DNA from 3 places in the Bradyrhizobium sp. SZCCHNRI20481 genome. Region 2 is predicted to be linked to each of the others. Evidence: predicted binding sites of a transcription regulator. Region 2 holds the regulator's gene; each other region holds the start of a gene.
What was found. Region 2 encodes LexA, which represses DNA repair genes until DNA is damaged. Its sites were predicted from a motif close to TGTTCNNNNTGTGTTCNG; they were not measured.
Positions count from the first base shown of each region.

Region 1: the regulator LexA is predicted to act here: its motif matches at 4,160-4,177, upstream of QX132_RS28275 (DNA recombination protein RmuC).
Region 3: the regulator LexA is predicted to act here: its motif matches at 1,994-2,011, upstream of QX132_RS11085 (helicase-related protein).

Region 1 is NZ_JAUEUE010000020.1:38,633-44,742, forward strand. It holds gene QX132_RS28255 (HAMP domain-containing methyl-accepting chemotaxis protein) at 1-1,424, opposite strand, end outside; gene truA (tRNA pseudouridine(38-40) synthase TruA) at 1,579-2,316, opposite strand; gene fmt (methionyl-tRNA formyltransferase) at 2,434-3,369, opposite strand; gene def (peptide deformylase) at 3,511-4,038, opposite strand; gene QX132_RS28275 (DNA recombination protein RmuC) at 4,208-5,440, shown strand; gene QX132_RS28280 (AmpG family muropeptide MFS transporter) at 5,557-6,110, shown strand, end outside.
Region 2 is NZ_JAUEUE010000002.1:134,652-140,761, reverse strand. It holds gene QX132_RS03155 (alpha/beta hydrolase) at 1-306, opposite strand, end outside; gene QX132_RS03150 (MBL fold metallo-hydrolase) at 319-1,251, opposite strand; gene QX132_RS03145 (LysR family transcriptional regulator) at 1,336-2,289, shown strand; gene glp (gephyrin-like molybdotransferase Glp) at 2,522-3,733, shown strand; gene lexA (transcriptional repressor LexA) at 3,941-4,639, shown strand; gene QX132_RS03130 (hypothetical protein) at 4,899-5,339, shown strand; gene QX132_RS03125 (hypothetical protein) at 5,485-5,781, shown strand; gene QX132_RS03120 (ComEC/Rec2 family competence protein) at 5,736-6,110, opposite strand, start outside.
Region 3 is NZ_JAUEUE010000006.1:56,022-62,131, reverse strand. It holds gene rpmB (50S ribosomal protein L28) at 1-281, opposite strand, end outside; gene QX132_RS11090 (DUF3108 domain-containing protein) at 923-1,702, shown strand; gene QX132_RS11085 (helicase-related protein) at 2,152-5,709, shown strand; partial or broken gene QX132_RS11080 (RNA-binding S4 domain-containing protein) at 5,771-6,037, shown strand.

The sequences.
Region 1 (6,110 bases), on a different contig from region 2:
AGCTCCTCGGAGGCAGCCGCCACCGTATTGACGCCAGAGGTCGCCTGCGCCGCCGCTTCGGCCACGGCGGTGGCACGGGACGCGGTGGTGCTGGCCGAGCCGTCGAGCGTCTCGGCCGATTGCTTCAGGCCGCTCGCGGCATCGCTCAGCCGGCCACACAGCGTGTCGATGACCTCGCCGAAGCGGCGCGTGAGCGCCTCGATCTTCTGCCGACGGGCGTCGCGCCGGGCCTCGGCATCGGCGCCCTGCAGCGACAGCCGGTCGGCCTCCGCCGATTTCTCCTGCAGAACACCGATGGCGTTGGCGAGCGTGCCGATCTCGTCGGTCCGATCGCCATATCCGATCTCGACGCTGCGCTCGCCACCGGCGATCCGACGGATCATCTCGGTCAGATTCGACAGCGGCTTGATCACGCGGGCATTGAACCAGACCGTCCCCAGTGCGGCGGCCGCGACGTTGACCAGCAACAGGACCAGCGCCAGGGCAAAACGGGTCTGCGACTCGGCAATCGCGACCTCGCTCTGGCTCAGCGCCTCGGCGAGGGCTGCATCCCGCAGCGGCAGGATCGTATCGAGGATCGGGAATACGGACCGCAGGAACTGGTCGGGATCGAGCTCGAGCACCTTGCCCCGGTTCGGCACCACCTGCGACGAATAGAACTCGCCACCGCGGGCCCAATAGCCATTCTCGACCTCGGTCAGGGCCGCGAAGATCGGCTTCTGGTTGATCTCTGCGGCAGCGAGCTTGGCCGTCGTCCAGATGCGCTCGATGCGTCCCTTGAACGTCGCGAGCGCCTCGGCCGGTTCACCCGCCATCGGCTGCTTGGTCGCGATCATGCGAACGAACGTCGTCGTGGCGCGACCGGCCCAGTCGCGCAAATCCCAGCCGATCACCGCGAGACGCGCCGCCTGGCCTACCGCGGGATTGGCCGCATTGATCCGGCGCACGATCACGTCGACATGGCTGCCGGTCGTTTCCTGGATCGTGAACATCTGCGGCACGTAATCACGGACGATTGCTTCGGATCGCGCCGCCTTGGCCTGCGCGACGGCATCGAGAGCGGCCCCGCGCGTCGCACGCAATTTCTGTTGGATCGAGTCCAGCGCGGCGGTGTCTTCACTCAGCAGCGCCAGGCTGCGCGCCTTGGCGAAGGCGTCGTCAGAGCCTTGAAGTATCTTCTGCAGCGCGGCCAGCTCATCGGCCGTCGCCGGATTCGGCGATGCCAGCCGCGGATTGACCATGGCGCGCTCGAGGTTCAGCTTTTCAGGCAGCCGCAGCATGGCGGCCAGCAGCTGCGTATCACGGCCTGCCGTCCTCGCGGCCTGCAGCGAGGTCAGCTGCTGCCAGGCGAACAACATGGTTGCGAGCAGGCCGATGACGGCCCCGAGCAGCAAAGAGAGCAGGAAGACTTGACGAATGCGCACGATCGACCTCGCTGGACAGCAGCCTGAGGTCCGGATAGCAGCGAGGGCTTCAATTTGGAGTTAATGAATCCTGTCCCTTACTCCCGAAACGACTACTCATTAGGATAATCATTGGCAGCTAATAGCGATTCGCGGGTTCCACTGCAGAACGATCTCAATAGTCGACCTTCACGAGATAGAGGCCTTCCGGCGGGGCGACGACGCCACAGGCGGCGCGATTGCGCGCGGCGAGCGCGGCGGCGAGATCATCGGCGCTCCAGCGGCCCTGCCCGACCCACACCAGCGAGCCAACCATCGAGCGCACCTGGCTGTGCAGATAGGAGCGTGCGGAGGTGAGGATGGTGATCGCATCGCCGTCCCTGACGACGTCGAGCTGATCGAGCGTCTTCTCCGGCGATTTTGCCTGACATTCCGTGTTGCGGAAAGTCGTGAAATCATGCTTGCCGATCAGCCGCTGGGCTGCCGCGTGCATCGCGTCCGAGTCGAGCCGCTGCGGCACGCGCCAGACGCGGCCGACCTCGAGCGCGAGATTGGAGCGGCGGTTGACGATGCGATAGCGATAGTGCCGCCTGCGGGCGGAGAAGCGTGCTTCGAAGGTGTCGGGAACGAACTCGGCGTCGAGCACCGCGATCGGGTTGGGCCGCAGATGCGCGTTGAGCGCGTCGCGCAATTTGTCGGGCCGGAATTCTTTCTCAACGTCGCAATGCGCGACCTGACCGGTGGCGTGGACGCCGGCATCGGTGCGCCCCGAGCCATGCACCCGGGTCGGCACGCCACAGGTCGCCTGCACCGCCGCTTCGAGCGCGCCCTGCACCGACGGCAAGGTCGCCTGCAGTTGCCAGCCGCAGTACGGCGCGCCGTCATATTCGATGGTGAGCTTGTAGCGGGGCATCTGACCCGATCGAGTTTTGCCGTCATTGCCGGGCTCGACCCGGCAATCCATCCCTGGACGAAGCTTGTTCTTGAGATGGATGCGCGGGTCAAGCCCGCGCATGACGAGATGAGGTGGTCAGCCGAAGCGCAGGCCCGGCGCGATACGGGTGCCGCGCAGGAAATCCGCGGCCTTCATGGGACCCTTGCCGGCGCGCTGTAGCTCGGTGACGCGGATGGCGCCGTCGGCGCAGGCGATGGTGAGCTGCTCGTCAAGAACGGCGCCCGGCTCGCCCCCGCCGCCGGCAAGCGCGCAGCGCAGGATCTTCAAGCGGACCGCTTCGCCATCAAGCGTGAACTCACTCCAGGCGCCAGGAAATGGCGACAGGCCGTGGATGTGCCGCAGCACCGCGTGGGCCGGCTTCGTCCAGTCGATCCGCGCCTCGGCCTTCTCGATCTTGGCGGCGTAGGTGACGCCTTCCTCTGCCTGCTTCGTCAGCGTCAGCCCGCCGCGCTCTAGCGCCGCCATCGCGCGCACCATGAGATCGGCGCCGATCCGCGACAGGCGGTCGTGCAGATCGGACGCCGTCATCGCGTCGGTGATCGCAAGGCGCTCGGCCATCGCGACATCGCCGGTGTCGAGCCCGACATCCATCTTCATCACCATGACGCCGGACTCGGCATCACCCGCCATGATCGCGCGGTTGATCGGCGCGGCACCGCGCCAGCGCGGCAGCAGGGAAGCGTGGAGATTGTAGCAGCCGAGCTTGGGCGCATCGAGAATGGCTTGGGGAAGGATCATGCCGTAGGCGACGACCACGGCCGCATCGGCCTGATGAGCCTGAAACTCGGCCAAGGCCTCCTCGGTCTTCAGCGTCTTCGGCGTGAACACGGCAATGCCGAGCCGGCGCGCCTCGGTCTCGACCGGCGTCGGCTGCAGCGCGAGGCCGCGGCGGCCGCCGGGTTTCGGCGCGCGCGTATAGACCGCCGCGATCTCGTGGCCGTGGCCGGCGAGTTCGAGCAGGGTCGGCACGGCGAAATCCGGCGTGCCCATGAAGATCAGGCGAAGCGGCATCTGGTGGAAGATCCTGCATTGCCGAATCCTCCGCGTCATGGCCGGGCTTGTCCCGGCCATCCACGTCGAGCTGCCTGTAACGCGCGGCGAGACGTGGATGCCCGGGTCAAGCCCGGGCATGACGGAGGAGAGAGTTGATCGTTACTCGCTGGCGCGCTTGGCGGCCTTGGTGAACTTCTTCATCACGCGGTCGCGCTTCAGCTTCGACAGATAGTCGATGAACAGCACGCCGTTGAGATGATCGATCTCATGCTGGATGCAGGTGGCGTAGAGCCCCTCGGCATCCTCCTCGCGGACCACCCCGTCGAGATCGGTGAAGCGCACGCGAACGCGTGCCGGCCGCTCGACCTCCTCGTAATATTCTGGGATCGACAGGCAGCCTTCCTCGTAGACCGACAGCTCGTCCGACTTGGCGATGATCTCGGGATTGATGAAGACGCGCGGCTCGCGCTTGCCCTCCCCGTTGGCATCGGGCTTGGCCAGATCCATGGTGATGACGCGCAGCGGCTGCGCGACCTGGATCGCTGCGAGCCCGATGCCCGGCGCGTCGTACATGGTCTGGAACATGTCGTCGACCAGCTGCCGGATCTCCAGCGTGACCTTCTCGACCGGCTTGGACACCAGCCGCAACTGCCGGTCCGGCAGGATGATGATTTCTCTTAGGGACATGGCGCGCGATTTAAGCCGCGGAACCGGCGCGGTCAATGTGATGGCTCGCGGTTAAGACTTAACTAACCATGAATTTCAACGTTTCGTTAACCATGATTCTTAACGTGCCCTTAACCATAATTGTTCTCTCTTCGTTCGCGAGCTTGCGCGAATCGGATAGACGGGGGTGATGACCGTCAGCCAATCCCTCAATCCTGTCGTCGTCATCATCGGCGACCTGCCCATCAGGGCGAGCGATGCGCTGATCGGATTCGGCGTACTGGTGCTGCTGCTGCTCGTGATCATCGCGGCCGCCGTGGCCCGCTCCGGACGGCGCGGCGCGGAGCTCGCCGCCCAGCAGGCGATGCGGGCTGACGAGATCGAACAACGGTTCGGCGAGATGATCCGCGTCCAGAGCGAGGCCTCCGGCCGGGTCGACGCGATGGCCCAGTTGCTCGCCGGCCGTCAGGTGGACCTGGCCCGCAGCGTGAACGAACGGCTCGATGCGGTCACCCACCGCGTCGGACAGTCGATGGAGCAGAGTACGCGCCACACAATGGATAGTCTGCGCGTGCTGCACGAGCGCCTCGGCATCATCGACAACGCCCATCGTGATCTCAGCGAGCTGACGACGCAAGTGACGACCTTGCGCGACGTCCTCGCCAACAAACAGTCGCGCGGCGCCTTCGGCCAGGCGCGCATGGAGGCGATCGTCCAGGACGGGCTTCCGAAGGGCAGCTACGCGTTTCAGCACACGCTCGCCAGCGGCAAGCGGCCCGACTGCGTCGTGTTCCTGCCCGATTCGCGACCGCTGTGCATCGACGCCAAGTTTCCGCTGGAAGCCGTGACCGCGCTGCACGACGCCGTGACCGAGGAGGAGAAGCGCGCCGCGGCGCAGCGGCTGCGCACCGACGTGCTCCGCCACGTCAATGACATTGCCGAGAAGTACCTTGTGGTCGGCGAGACGCAGGACACGGCGCTGATGTTCGTGCCGTCGGAATCGGTCTATGCCGAGATCCATGACGGCTTCGACGACGTGATCCAGAAAGCCTATCGTGCCCGCGTCGTGCTGGTGTCGCCGTCGCTCCTGATGTTGGCGATCCAGGTCATGCAGCAGATCATGAAGGATGCGCGCATCCGCGACGCCGCCGACCAGATCCGTAACGAGGTGATCAACCTCGGCGACGATCTCGGCCGCCTGCGCGAGCGCGTGCTCAAACTGCAGAAGCATTTCGGCGATGTCGGCGAGGACATCCGCCAGATCCTCATTTCCGCCGACAAGATCGAGAAGCGCGCCGCCCGCATCGAGGAGCTCGATTTCAGCAAGCAGGATGCGCCGGTGGACTCACCACGCATCGCGCCGGCTGCGGGCACGACGCCGGACCTGTTTCCTCTAACGGGGCGCATGCAGGCCGGAGAGTGATCGTTGGCTGCGTCTGTTGCATGAGAGGGCAATCCAGACAAGATTGTCATCGCCCGGTCAAACCGGGCGATGACGGCTGTGTTTGTGGTGCTGTCGAAATCTGTTACCACCCGGTCATGACCGCACCCGACACCGCTTCCGAGATCACCGCGACCGCCGCAGAGTCCGCCGCCAAACCCGCCCCCACCTGGCGCGAGAGCATGGCCGTCTACCTGCAGCCGCGCGTGCTCGTGGTGCTGTTCCTCGGCTTCTCGTCGGGACTGCCGCTGGCGTTGTCCGGCTCGACGCTTCAGATCTGGATGCGTGAGCTCGGCGTCGATCTCGGCACGATCGGGCTGTTCGCCCTCGTCGGGACGCCGTACACGCTGAAATTCCTCTGGGCGCCGCTGGTGGACGCGCTGCACGTGCCGCTGCTCACGCGCGCGTTCGGACGGCGGCGCGGCTGGCTGGTGTTCGCACAGCTGCTCTTGATCGGCGCCATCCTGCTGCTGGCGCTCACCGATCCGGCACATGCGCCGTTCATGGTGGCGCTGGCCGCGCTGCTGGTCGCCGCGATGTCGGCGACCCAGGACATCGTGGTCGATGCCTTCCGCGTCGAGAGCCTGCCGGAGAGCGAGCAGGCCGCGGGCATGGCGGCGTATGTCGCCGCCTATCGCATCGGCATGCTGGT
Region 2 (6,110 bases):
CTCGGCCGCCCGCGACATCTCCGGCGGCCGGCTGGAGCCGCCATAGCCGCGCGCATCGACGGCCCAGACATCGTAGCCGGCCTGCGCCAGGACATCCATGAAGGAGGCGCCACCAACCGCGACGTCGAACAGGCTGGCGGATGAAAAGGTGGCGCCGTGCATCATCACCAGCGTGCGCTCGGCCGAGAACCGTTGCACGTCATGCCGGCGCTTGTTGATGAGCTGAAGCTGTACATCGGACACCGGGCCTTCGATCAGGCGGCGCTCGGAAACGATGCGCGAGGAGGACGTTGCGTTCTCGGTCATGGTCACCTCGGATCAGGCGAACTGCCACGCGAACCGGTCGCCGTCGCGGCTGATCCGCCCGGCCGAGGACTCGGCGAAGTGGGTCGTGAACACGAGGGAGCCGGTCTCGGCGGCATGGTTCATCGCCCATCGGCGTGAGGTCCGCGCCGCATCCGGAAATTCGCAATAGACCGAGTTCCAATCCGGACGCGCGACCTGCAGCGGATGATGCATCACATCGCCCCAGAACAGCGCGCGCTCGCCGCGCGAGGTGAGACTGATGCAGGCGTGATCGATGCTGTGACCAGGGCTCGGCAGATAGCGGAAGCCATCCACGACCTCGCTGCCATCGACCGTGATCTCACGCGCGAGGCCGGCCTCGACGATCGGCAGCACGCTGTCTTCGTAGACCCCTGGCAGCGGCGGATGCAGCATGCGACCGAGACCGGCCGCATCCCTGATCGCGGCATCCGAGCCGTCAGCGGCCGACAGTGCCGCCAGATAGGCGCGCTCGCGGCCTGAGAAAACGTACCGGGCGTTCGGAAACACCGGCGTCCAACGGCCATCGGCAAGCTGCGTATTCCACCCCACATGATCCGCGTGCAGATGCGTCATCAGGACGAGATCGACATCGCCAGGGGCGACGCCGGCCGCCCGCAGCCGGTCGAGAAACGGCTCGTTCAAGCGATGCAGAACTGCTGCGCCGGGCCGCTCCTTGTCATTGCCGGTGGCCGTGTCGATCAGGACCACCCGCTCTGGCGTCCGCACCAGCCAGCTATGGATGCTCAGGCGCAACGATCCCGTGTGCGGATCGACCGATCCCGGCCCCACCTGGCCTCGTTCCCGAACGATGCTGTCTGCTTCTACGCCCGGAAACAAAAACTCTCCCTCGACCGCATCGAGGCCGATCTCGAAGATCCTCGTGATGGTGGCGTCTCCGACGCGATAGGTCGTGATGTCCTGCATGTCTGGCGGCCTCGATCCGAACGGTGGTCTTGTCTGGGCCGAGATCTAGGACTAGGTCATACATTCCTCAAATCGATCCAGCTCATGCAGTCCATCGATCACTTCGATCTTCGCTCCTTCGACCTCAATCTGCTGGTCGCGTTCGACGCGCTCATGCAGGAGCGCAGCGTGACGCGCGCGGCCGCACGCCTCAAGGTGGGTCAGCCTGCGATGAGCCATACGCTGTCGACGCTTCGCGTGCTGCTGCAGGACGAGCTGTTCGTCCGCGTCGGCGCCGTCATGCAGCCGACGCCAAAGGCTGCGGTGCTCGCCGGGCCGGTTCGGGCGGCGCTGGGGCAGATGCAGGCAGCGCTGCATGCCGCACCGGAGTTCGACCCGGCGACCGAGCAGCGCACCATCCGCCTGGGATTTTCAAGTGAGGTCGAGCTGCTGCTGATCCCCGAGCTCACCGCGGTGCTCCGTCGAACGGCGCCCGGCGTGCGGCTTCTCAGCCGGCCGACCGAACGTAACGAGGTGCATCGCCTGCTCGACGACGGAGCCTTGGATGTCGCGGTCGGCTGCTTCGACGCCGTCGCACAGCGGCACAGATCCCAGCTCCTGTTCGAGCAGGCGCTGAGCTGCGTCTACAATCCAAAGCGCATCGCGATGAAAACGCCGATCAGCCTCGCCGACTATCTGTCGCTTCCGCACGCGCTGGTGACGCTGACCAACAGCCTGCAGGGCTGTCTGGAGGCGGCGCTGGATGAGATCGGGACCGAGCTCAACGTGGTCTCGGCCTCCTCGGAATTCCTCAGCGTGCTGGCGACGGTCGCCGCATCACCGGTGATCACGACGATACCGACCAGGATGGCAAAGCTCTACGGGCCGCGATTTGGGCTGACGCTCTGTCCCGCGCCGTTGAAGCTGCGGCTGCCGGCCGTCTCGATGGTCTGGCCGCTGCAGCTCGATCGTGATGCAGCATCGGTCTGGCTGCGGAACATGGTGGCGGACATCCTGCACACGACCGAGCGCGCCGCCTGTCGCGCGGCTGCTGGATAGAACGCGGGGCGGGAGCTAATCGGAACGGCGCATCGGCCAACGCCTTGGCACTGCGGTCGACCTTCTGCGCACTGATTGCAGGGTTTCTCGCGCGGTCGTGAGGCAGCGGCCCGGACGCGGCCAACATCAGACGATCAGAAGGCAGGAAGCGGCCTGAGCCCTTGGCCGGGCCGTGCGCGTTCGGTTAGAAGGCGACTCATTCGATCTGCCGTCTCCGTCCGAAGGAACTCTCATGGCCCTGATGCCGGTGTCTGATGCGTTGTCCGCCGTGCTCGCCGGCGCCGAGCCGCTGGCCGAGGAGCTGGTGACGCTGGACGAGGCCCATCACCGCATCCTGGCCCGCGACCTCGCGGCGCTGCGGACGCAGCCGCCCGAGGCGATGTCGGCGATGGACGGCTACGCCGTGCGCGCGGCGGACGCAGCCCAGGCCAAGGTGCGGCTGAGGGTGATCGGCGAGGTCGCGGCGGGGCGGCCGTTCGATCGCGTGGTCGGACCCGGCGAGGCGGCGCGCATCTTCACTGGTGGCGTTGTCCCTGAGGGCGCCGACGCGGTGGTGATCCAGGAGGACACGATCGCCGAAGATGGCCACGTCGTGATCACCGAGGCCGCGATCAAGGGCCGGCACATCCGGCCCGCCGGCGTCGACTTTCATGAGGGCATGGTGCTGCTGAAGGCGGGCCGCCGGCTCAGCGACCGCGACCTGTCGCTGGCGGCCAGCATGAATCATCCGGCACTGCCGGTGCGGCGCCGGCCGAAGGTGGCGCTGCTCGCCACCGGCGACGAGCTCGTGATGCCTGGCTCGACGCCCGGCCCGGGCCAGATCGTCTATTCCAACGGCTACGCCCTGCGGGCGCTGGTGCGCAGCGAGGGCGCGACACCGATCGATCTCGGCATCGCCGCGGATACGATGGAGGCCACGATCGCCGGGATCCGGCGGGCGCGCGAGGCCAAGGCCGACATCCTGATCACGACCGGCGGCGCCTCGGTCGGCGATCACGACCTCGTCAAGCAGGCGCTCGAAGCCGAGGGCGTCGAGATGGCGTTCTGGAAGATCGCGATGCGGCCGGGCAAGCCGATGATGCACGGACGGCTCGGCGACATGAGGGTGATCGGACTGCCCGGCAATCCGGTGTCGTCCTATGTCTGCGCCATCCTGTTCCTGGTGCCGCTGATTCGGCGGCTGCTCGGCCGCGACGAAGCTCGCATGCCACGCGAGACCGCCCTGCTCGGCCGCGAACTCGGGGCCAACGATTCGCGCGAGGACTATCTGCGGGCGCAGCTCGAGGAGCGCGCCGACGGCACCCTGATCGCAACGCCGGTGACCCAGCAGGATTCGTCGCTGCTCGGCAATCTCGCGCTCTCGCAGGCGCTGGTGATCCGGCGGGCGTTTGCGCCGAAGGCCGCCGCCGGCAGCCCGTGCGAGATCCTGCGCCTGCCGAGCTAGGCCGTTTCCCCCCGGCAAAGCCCGGTCCGTTCACTACAATTTAAGGATTGCGGAACACACATCGAACATATAGTGTCCGTTCATGATTTGTTTTTAGTATGTTGCGGGCGACGCGATGATGGTCCGACTCCAAGGCGCTCTCAGCCGGTTTGTGCTCAAGGCGCAGCTCCTGGACTCGGACGACAACAAACTGGGGACCAGGTCGAGATGCTGACGCGCAAACAGTACGAACTTCTGCGGTTCATCAACGAGCGGCTCAAGGAAGCCGGCGTGCCGCCGTCCTTCGACGAGATGAAGGATGCGCTCGATCTGCGCTCGAAGTCCGGCATTCATCGCCTGATCACGGCGCTCGAGGAGCGCGGCTTCATCCGCCGGCTGCCCAACCGCGCCCGCGCGATCGAGGTGATCAAGCTGCCCGAGCTGTCACAGGCCGCCAACAACCGCCGCGGCTTCACCCCATCGGTGATCGAGGGCAATCTCGGCAAGGTGCGCACCAGCAGTCCCGCGCTGGACGATGGCGAGCGCCCCGTCGCGGTGCCGGTGATGGGCCGCATCGCCGCCGGTACCCCGATCGAGGCGCTACAGACGCGCAGCCACACCATCAGCGTGCCTGCCGACATGCTCGGCAACGGCGATCACTATGCGCTCGAGGTGCGCGGCGACTCCATGGTCGATGCCGGCATCCTCGACGGCGACATGGCGCTGATCCAGCGCAACGAGACCGCCGACACCGGCGACATCGTGGTAGCGCTCATCGACGACGAGGAAGCGACGTTGAAGCGCTTCCGCCGCCGCGGCGCATCGATCGCGCTGGAGCCGGCCAACACCGCCTACGAGGTCCGCATCCTGCCGCCGAACCGGGTGAAGATCCAAGGCAAGCTGGTCGGGCTGTATCGCAAGTACTGATCGCGGACGCGATCGGTCGATCGGCGACGGGCGCACGCGCTTCGCCGCCGATCGAAATTGGTCACACGCGAATGCACCTCAGGATGTGCAGCGCGGCATGCTCAAACGCTTGTGATCGCCCGCGGGCGCACGCGGTGCAGATCAGCGCAGAATTGCCGTGAAGCGCGCGCTAACATCACCATCGATGTCCACTCTGATAGAGGCCTGCGCCTGTCCGGGGGGAGCGTGGGTCGGCTATCTCTCAACGAGGAGCGATCCGATGTGTGACTACAGCCTCCATGCGGTTGCGTCCCGTCCCGCCAAGGTCGGCGAGACGTTGATCTCGACGACGTTTCGCGGCACCGCCACCCGCGGCTTCGCCCTCGAGAGCGAGCCGACCGTCGCCGTCTGCATGCTGCCCGGCACCGAGTTGGCATTTGTCGAGGACGTCCGCTACGACAGCCGCTGGCTCTGGACCCGGACGATCCGCGAGCGCGTCGCGAAGTTCAACAGCATCGAGACGCACATCCCCGATCGCCATCACGACGCGATCGAATTCGCCGACGGCCGCCACGTGCTGGTGACCCAGCTCTGCGAGGGCCAGCGCGTCACCGTGCTACAATTGCCGGTCAGCAAGCAGCCGGCCGAGCGCCGCCCGGGCGTGGCGGAGGACGTTCCGGCTTCGCAGGCCACACCGATTCGCCGCATCAGCATCACCTGAGCGCCTGCGCGTCCGCATTTCTCTCGGTCATGAGCGAGCTTTCGGCCGGGGGAGATTTGGTTTCTGCAAGCGCAAGGTCCTTTCGGGCGACCCTCACGCTCCGGCATCGCATCGAATAGGAACGACATCCCTCGGCCAGCATTGTGTGCCGGGGGAGCTTGCCGCCGCGGTCAACAAGATCGATTGGAACAAGGCTGACCGGATCACCGAGCCCGACCGCTACATGCTTGCGTTCGGATGGCTGACGGTCACGGCTGATGACATCGCCATCTGGCAACGATATCCGGGCGCTGCGTTCACGCTGGTCGAAGGTCCCTCGCTGTTCGATGGACCCGACGACACCGAGTATCATCTCGGCACGTTGTATCATCTCAGCACGTTCGAGCTGTCCGGCGCTCAATCCTGTTCGCCCTGCTCCGTCTCCGGCGGCGTCGCGTCCTGAAGCCGCGACACCGGCGCACGCGGCGTCAGCGTCGTGTCGAACTCGCCGGCCTCGGCGGGCGCCGGCCACCACGGGCGATCGGTGCCGCCAGCGCGCACCGGCGTGACGGAGAAGCCGGTGCCCCGCTGCACCAGCATCAAGGCGCCCTGCTGCTGCAGGCGCTGGCGATCGATGACGGCCGCCGCGCAGGATGACGGCACGGCGCGCGCGGTGACGATCAGCGCGGCACGGGCGCAATCATCGTCGAGCGCCTCGGCGCGCAGGGTCAAGGCGGCGAATCGGCCGTCGGCCATCGCGACCACGCAGCCCGCCTCGTCGCAGGAGACGCC
Region 3 (6,110 bases), on a different contig from region 2:
TCCGCCGCTTTCTTCTCGATGGCGCGCTTCAGCTCCAGCGCGCGCGGCGACAGCGCCGCAGCGTTAGCCTTGAGCAGATAGGCGTCGAGGCCGCCATTGTGGTCGACGCTCTTGAGCGCGTTGGTCGAGACGCGCAGGCGCACGTTGCGGCCGAGTACATCCGAGATGAAGGTCACGTTGCACAGGTTCGGCAGGAAGCGCCGCTTGGTCTTGATGTTGGAGTGGCTGACCTTGTGGCCAACCTGGGGGCCCTTGGCCGTCAGTTCACAGCGCCGCGACATGGCAGTAAATCCTCTCTCATCCCCGCACCCTTCCGTCCGCCTGTGTCGGCGGGCCGCGGGGGTCCAAAACTCGTCCAGCTCGTCTCTGGGAGATGCGGTCCTATAGGGGGGATGCGGCTTTTCGTCAAGGTTTTGAGGGATGGGGCCGGTGGCACCTTAGCCACGCGCCGAATCGCAGGGCTGCCTCGCTTCACGGCGGCGGTATTTGCGCCCGCGGCAGGGCGTCCGGCCATAGGCGTCCGCGTGGCCGTTTTTCTCTGAAAGACGTCGTACAATCAACATCATAGCCGATCGCCGGAGACCACATAAAGGGCGCATTCGGGCGTGATGAGTGGACGTTCGCGCGATGGCGCGTCAAACCGGCCCGTCGAGCCCGGCGGATTGCAGGGGCTCACGGGGAGTTGGGCCGCCCGATGCGGCTTCGCCGGAAGCGGAGCCGGACGTAAAGCGCTGGACAATCGGCCAGGATGTGACCGGTTCGCGTTGTTCAGGAGCGTTTTTGGCGTAAGTAACAGCAGTGGCGCGGCACAGGGGCCGGGGCCCGACAAGCGGATCGGCAGGACCATTTCGACGTGACCAACAGCACGGCCTTCTTCCGTTTCCGGCGCCTGGCGGTGGCCGGCTCCATCGCGGCGCTCCTGCTGCTGGCCCCCCACGGCGCCTGGGCACAGGCCCGGCTGGACGCCCAATATGAGGCTTCGCTGGCTGGCATCCCCGTCGGCAAGGGCACCTGGGCGGTCGAAATCGGGGATGATCAGTACGGCGCCGCAGCTCAGGGCGGCACCGCGGGCCTGCTCAAGAGCTTCTCCCAAGGATCGGGCACCGGGTCGGTGCAGGGGCGCGTCGTCAACGGCGCCCTGGTCGGGCAGAGCTACCAGGCCTCGACCACCACGGGAAAGAAGTCCGAGCAGATCCGCATCAATCTGCAGAACGGCACCGTGAAGGATTTCGCCATCGAGCCGACGCCGCCGGTCGATCCCGACCGCATCCCGGTAACGGATGCCCACAAGCGCGGCGTGCTCGATCCGATGACGGCCTCGCTGGTGCGGGTGCCGGGCAATGGCGAGCTGCTGTCGCCGGACTCGTGCCGCGGCGCTGCGCCCGTGTTCGACGGCCGCATGCGCTACGAGCTCAAGCTCGACTACAAGCGCATGGAGAACGTCAAGGCGGACAAAGGCTATCGTGGCCCGGCGCTGGTCTGCGCGGTCTACTTCACGCCGGTTGCGGGTTACATCCCGGACCGGCCGGTGATCAAATATCTCGCCCAGGCCCGCAACATGGAGATATTCTTCGTGCCGCTCGCGGGCACGCGCATCCTGGTGCCGTTCCGGGTCGTGATTCCGACCTCTTTCGGCAAGGCGATGCTCGAGGCGACCTCCTTCATCACCCAGGCTTCGCCGCACGTCGCGAAAACGCAGTAGCGCGCGGCGGAATCCTCGTTGTCCGGCCGGCGCCGTCATTGCGAGGCCGTCCGGAAAGCCAGCATGTGTGATCCGGCGCGCGGCCTGAACGACGGCTCGCGTGAATCCGTTTGACTCTTCGCCGATTCTGATTCGACTCGGGCGTGCTCGAAAACAGCGCCAGTTCCCTCGCGAAAGCGTTGCTTGTCGAGACCGTGAAAACTTGATCTAGTGCTGCCTTGATCGCGTGGCGCGAGATGTTGCGGTGAACGAAGCCGGAAAGGCGCTGGAGTCAGCGATTCGGGCGTGATTCGTTCTCAAGGCGTTCCGAAGCTTAAGCTGCGTCCCTATATGCGTAGCAATGTGACACAGGTGTGAGGATCGCAGCCTCTCAGAACGACGATAATTCCAGCATCCATCGCGCCTGACCCGCGCGCCTGCAACGCCGGCCTCGAGACCCAATTTAACGAATGGCTTTTTCGTCTTCTTCGGCAGCCTCGCCTTTCGAGCGCGCGTCCGACCGTGCTCCCGGAAGCGGCGTCACCGCCGTGCTCGGCCCCACCAACACCGGCAAGACGCATCTGGCGATCGAGCGCATGCTCGCGCATTCCTCCGGCATCATCGGACTGCCGCTGCGGCTGCTCGCGCGCGAGGTCTACAACAAGATCGCCGATCGCGTCGGCAGCGAGGCCGTTGCGCTGATCACCGGCGAGGAGAAGATCAAGCCGAAGAACCCGCGCTACTGGGTGTCGACCGTCGAGGCGATGCCCAGGGATCTCGACGTGTCGTTCCTCGCGGTCGACGAGATCCAGATCGCCGCCGATCTCGAGCGCGGCCACGTCTTCACCGACCGCATCCTCAACCGGCGGGGCCGCGACGAGACGCTGCTGCTCGGGGCTGCGACGATGCGCCCCATCATCGAGCGGCTGCTGCCGGGCGTATCGACCGTGACGCGGCCGCGGCTGTCGCAGCTCGAATTCGCCGGCGACCGCAAGATCACGCGACAGCCGCGCCGGACTGCCATCGTGGCCTTCTCGGCCGACGAGGTCTACGCCATCGCCGAGCTGATCCGCCGCCAGCATGGCGGCGCCGCTGTGGTCCTGGGATCGCTGTCGCCGCGAACCCGCAACGCACAGGTGGCGATGTTCCAGAACGGCGACGTCGACTATCTCGTCGCCACCGACGCGATCGGCATGGGGCTCAACCTCGACGTCGACCACGTCGCCTTTGCGTCCGACCGCAAATATGACGGCTATCAGTTCCGCCGGCTCACGCCGTCGGAGTTTGCCCAGATCGCGGGCCGTGCCGGACGGGCGACGCGCAACGGCACGTTCGGCACCACCGGGCGTTGTGCGCCGTTCGAGCCCGAGCTGGTCAATGCGCTCCAGAACCACACCTTCGATACCGTGAAGGTGCTGCAATGGCGGAACTCCAGGCTTGATTTCGCGTCCTTGAGCGCGCTTCAGGTCTCATTGGCGATCGCGCCGGGGCATGAGGCGCTGACGCGCGCGCCGATCGCGGAGGATCTGCGCGTGCTCGATCATGCCGCGCGCGACGCCGAGGTGCGCGACATGGCGCATGGCGCGGCCGCGGTCGAGCGTCTCTGGGAGACCTGCCAGATCCCCGATTATCGCAGGCTGTCGCCGGCCGCCCATGCGGAGCTGGTGACCACCGTGTTCGGCTTCCTGATGCAGAAGGGGCGTATTCCGGACGCCTGGTACGCCGCACAGGTCGATCAGGCCGACCGCGTCGATGGGGACATCGACACGCTGTCGGGGCGGATTGCACAGATTCGTACCTGGACCTTCGTGGCCAACCGGCCAGACTGGCTGCGCGACCCTGATTATTGGCAGGGGATTACCCGCGAGCTCGAAAATAAATTGTCAGACGCCCTTCATGAACGGCTCACGGAGCGTTTCGTTGATCGTCGTACCAGTGTATTGATGCGGCGCCTGCGGGAGAACAGTGTTTTGAATACGGAAATCGGCAAGACCGGCGAAGTGATCGTTGAAGGGCACGCGATCGGCCGTCTGGATGGATTCACCTTCGCGCCCGACGCCGCCGAAGCCGGCTCGGAGGCCAAGGCCTTGCAGGCTGCTGCCCAGAAGGCGCTGGCCGGCGAGATCGAGGCGCGCGCCGAGAAGCTGTCCAGCGCGCCCGACGAGCACATCGTGCTCACCGCCGACGGCACGGTGCGCTGGACCGGCGACGCGGTCGCGAAGCTGGTCGCGGCCGACGACGCGCTGCATCCGCGCCTGCGCATCATCGCCGACGAGCGGCTGACGGGTGCTGCGCGCGACAAGGTGCAGGCGCGGCTCGATCTCTGGCTGAAGACGCATATCGAGAAGCTGCTCGGCCCGCTGTTCGAATTGTCCAAGGCCGAGGACATCACCGGTATCGGCCGCGGCATCGCGTTCCAACTGGTGGAGGCGCTCGGCGTCATCGAGCGCGCCAAGATCGCGGCCGAGATGAAGGATCTCGACCAGCCGTCGCGCGCCACGTTGCGCAAATATGGCGTGCGCTTCGGCGCCTATCACATCTACGTCCCGGCGCTGCTCAAGCCGGCGGCGCGCGCGCTCGCTGCGCTGCTGTGGGCCGAGAAGCAGGGCAATGTCGACATGTCCGCGCTGACCGGCGCGCAGCATCTGGCGAGCTCGGGCCGGACCTCGTTCCCGGTCGACAAGGCGCTGCCGCGCGATGCCTATCGCGTGCTCGGCTACAAGCAGGCGGGCGAGCGCGCGGTGCGCGTCGACATCCTGGAGCGGCTGGCCGACCTGATTCGTCCCGCCCTGGCCTGGCGCGACAATGCACCGGGCGAAAAGCCCGCCGGCGCCTTCGACGGCCGCGGCTTCGTAGTGACGCAGGCGATGACCTCGCTCACCGGTTCGGCCGGCGAGGACTTCGCCTCGATCCTGCGCGCGCTTGGCTATCGCATGGAGAAGCGTCCGCCCCTGCCGCCCAAGCCGGCTGAGAAGCCCGTCGAGGCTGCTGCTGCCGAGGCCGCTGCTGTGGAGACCGCCCCGGCTGAGCCGGCAGAAGCGCAGGCCGTGCCGGGCGAGGACCTCGCGCTTGTCGCCGGCGAGCCGGCCGACGAGCAGGTTCCTACCGTCGCGGAGGCCGCCGTCGCTCCGGTGACCGAGCAGACCGTCGCCGTGCCCGCGGCGGTCGGCGAGGAGCAGGCGGAAACCGCGTCGGTGTCGGCCCTGGCATCGCTGCCGACCGTCGATTTCGTCACGCCGGATGCGGCGGACGAGGCGTCCGTGGCCGAGACGGCTGCCGAAAGCGTCGTCGCCGAGGCGGAAACCGCCGTTGCTGCGGATGCGCCGCAGCCAGAAGCCGCTGAGGCCGTCGCGCACGAGGCAGCAAGCATCGGCGATGCTTCGGCTGAAGCTGCCGGGACTGAAGCTGCTGCTGGATCTACCGCCACCGCGGCTTCTCCCGCCGAGGCCGCGGCTGCCGCCGAGCCCGTCCTGGTCGAGGTCTGGCGGCCGGGCGGGCGCTCGGAGGAGCGCAGGCCGCGCCACGACCATCATCATCGCGGCCGGCCCAACCGTCCGCAGCACGAGCGCGGGCAGGGTGCCGGCGGCGGGCAGGCGCCTGCCGGGACGGCTCCGGCCGAGGGCGGCGAGGCGCGCGAGCGCCATCACCGCGGCCAGGGCCGACGCGACCGGATGAAGGAGTTCGGCAAGGACTTCCGCAAGGGCCCGCCGGAGGCTGGTGCGGCTCCAGCCGAGGGTGCATCAGCGCCGGCGCGTGAGGAGCGCGGGCCGCGCCGCGACCATGACGCCAAGGGGCGCGACCAGAACCGCGATCGCAACAAGGGCGGCAAGTTCGGTGGTGAGGGACGCGGCGGCCGCGACTTCGGCAAGGGCGGTCGCGACAAGCGCGACAGCGGTCCGGCGCTGCGGCCCTACGCCTCGAGTGGCGGCGGAGGCCGGGATCGCGACCGTCCGGTCGATCCCAACTCGCCGTTTGCCAAGCTTGCCGCGCTCAAGGAGCAGCTCGCGGCGAACAACCGCAAGGATTGAGCGGCAAGATCGGTTGGCTAGATAGGTTGGAAGGACAACGCCGACGTCCGACACCCCGTCAGAGCGCCAGCGCCTCGACAAATGGCTGTGGCATGCGCGGCTGGTGAAGGCGCGCACCAGCGCCGCCGCGCTGGTGTCGTCGGGCCATGTCCGGATCAATGGCGTGCGCGAGACGTCGCCCGGCCATGGGGTGAAGACCGGTGACGTGCTGACCATCGCGCTCGACCGCAGCGTGCGCGTGCTCAAGGTGACCGGCTTTGCCGAGCGCCGCGGCGATGCCGCCTCCGTGCGCGGACTGTACGATGATCTGGATGGCGGACGATCCTGATCGATTGCGCCAGATCGATTGCGCCAGCGCAATATCCGGTTCAGTTCTTCGCCCCGCTTCACTTGCGGCACAA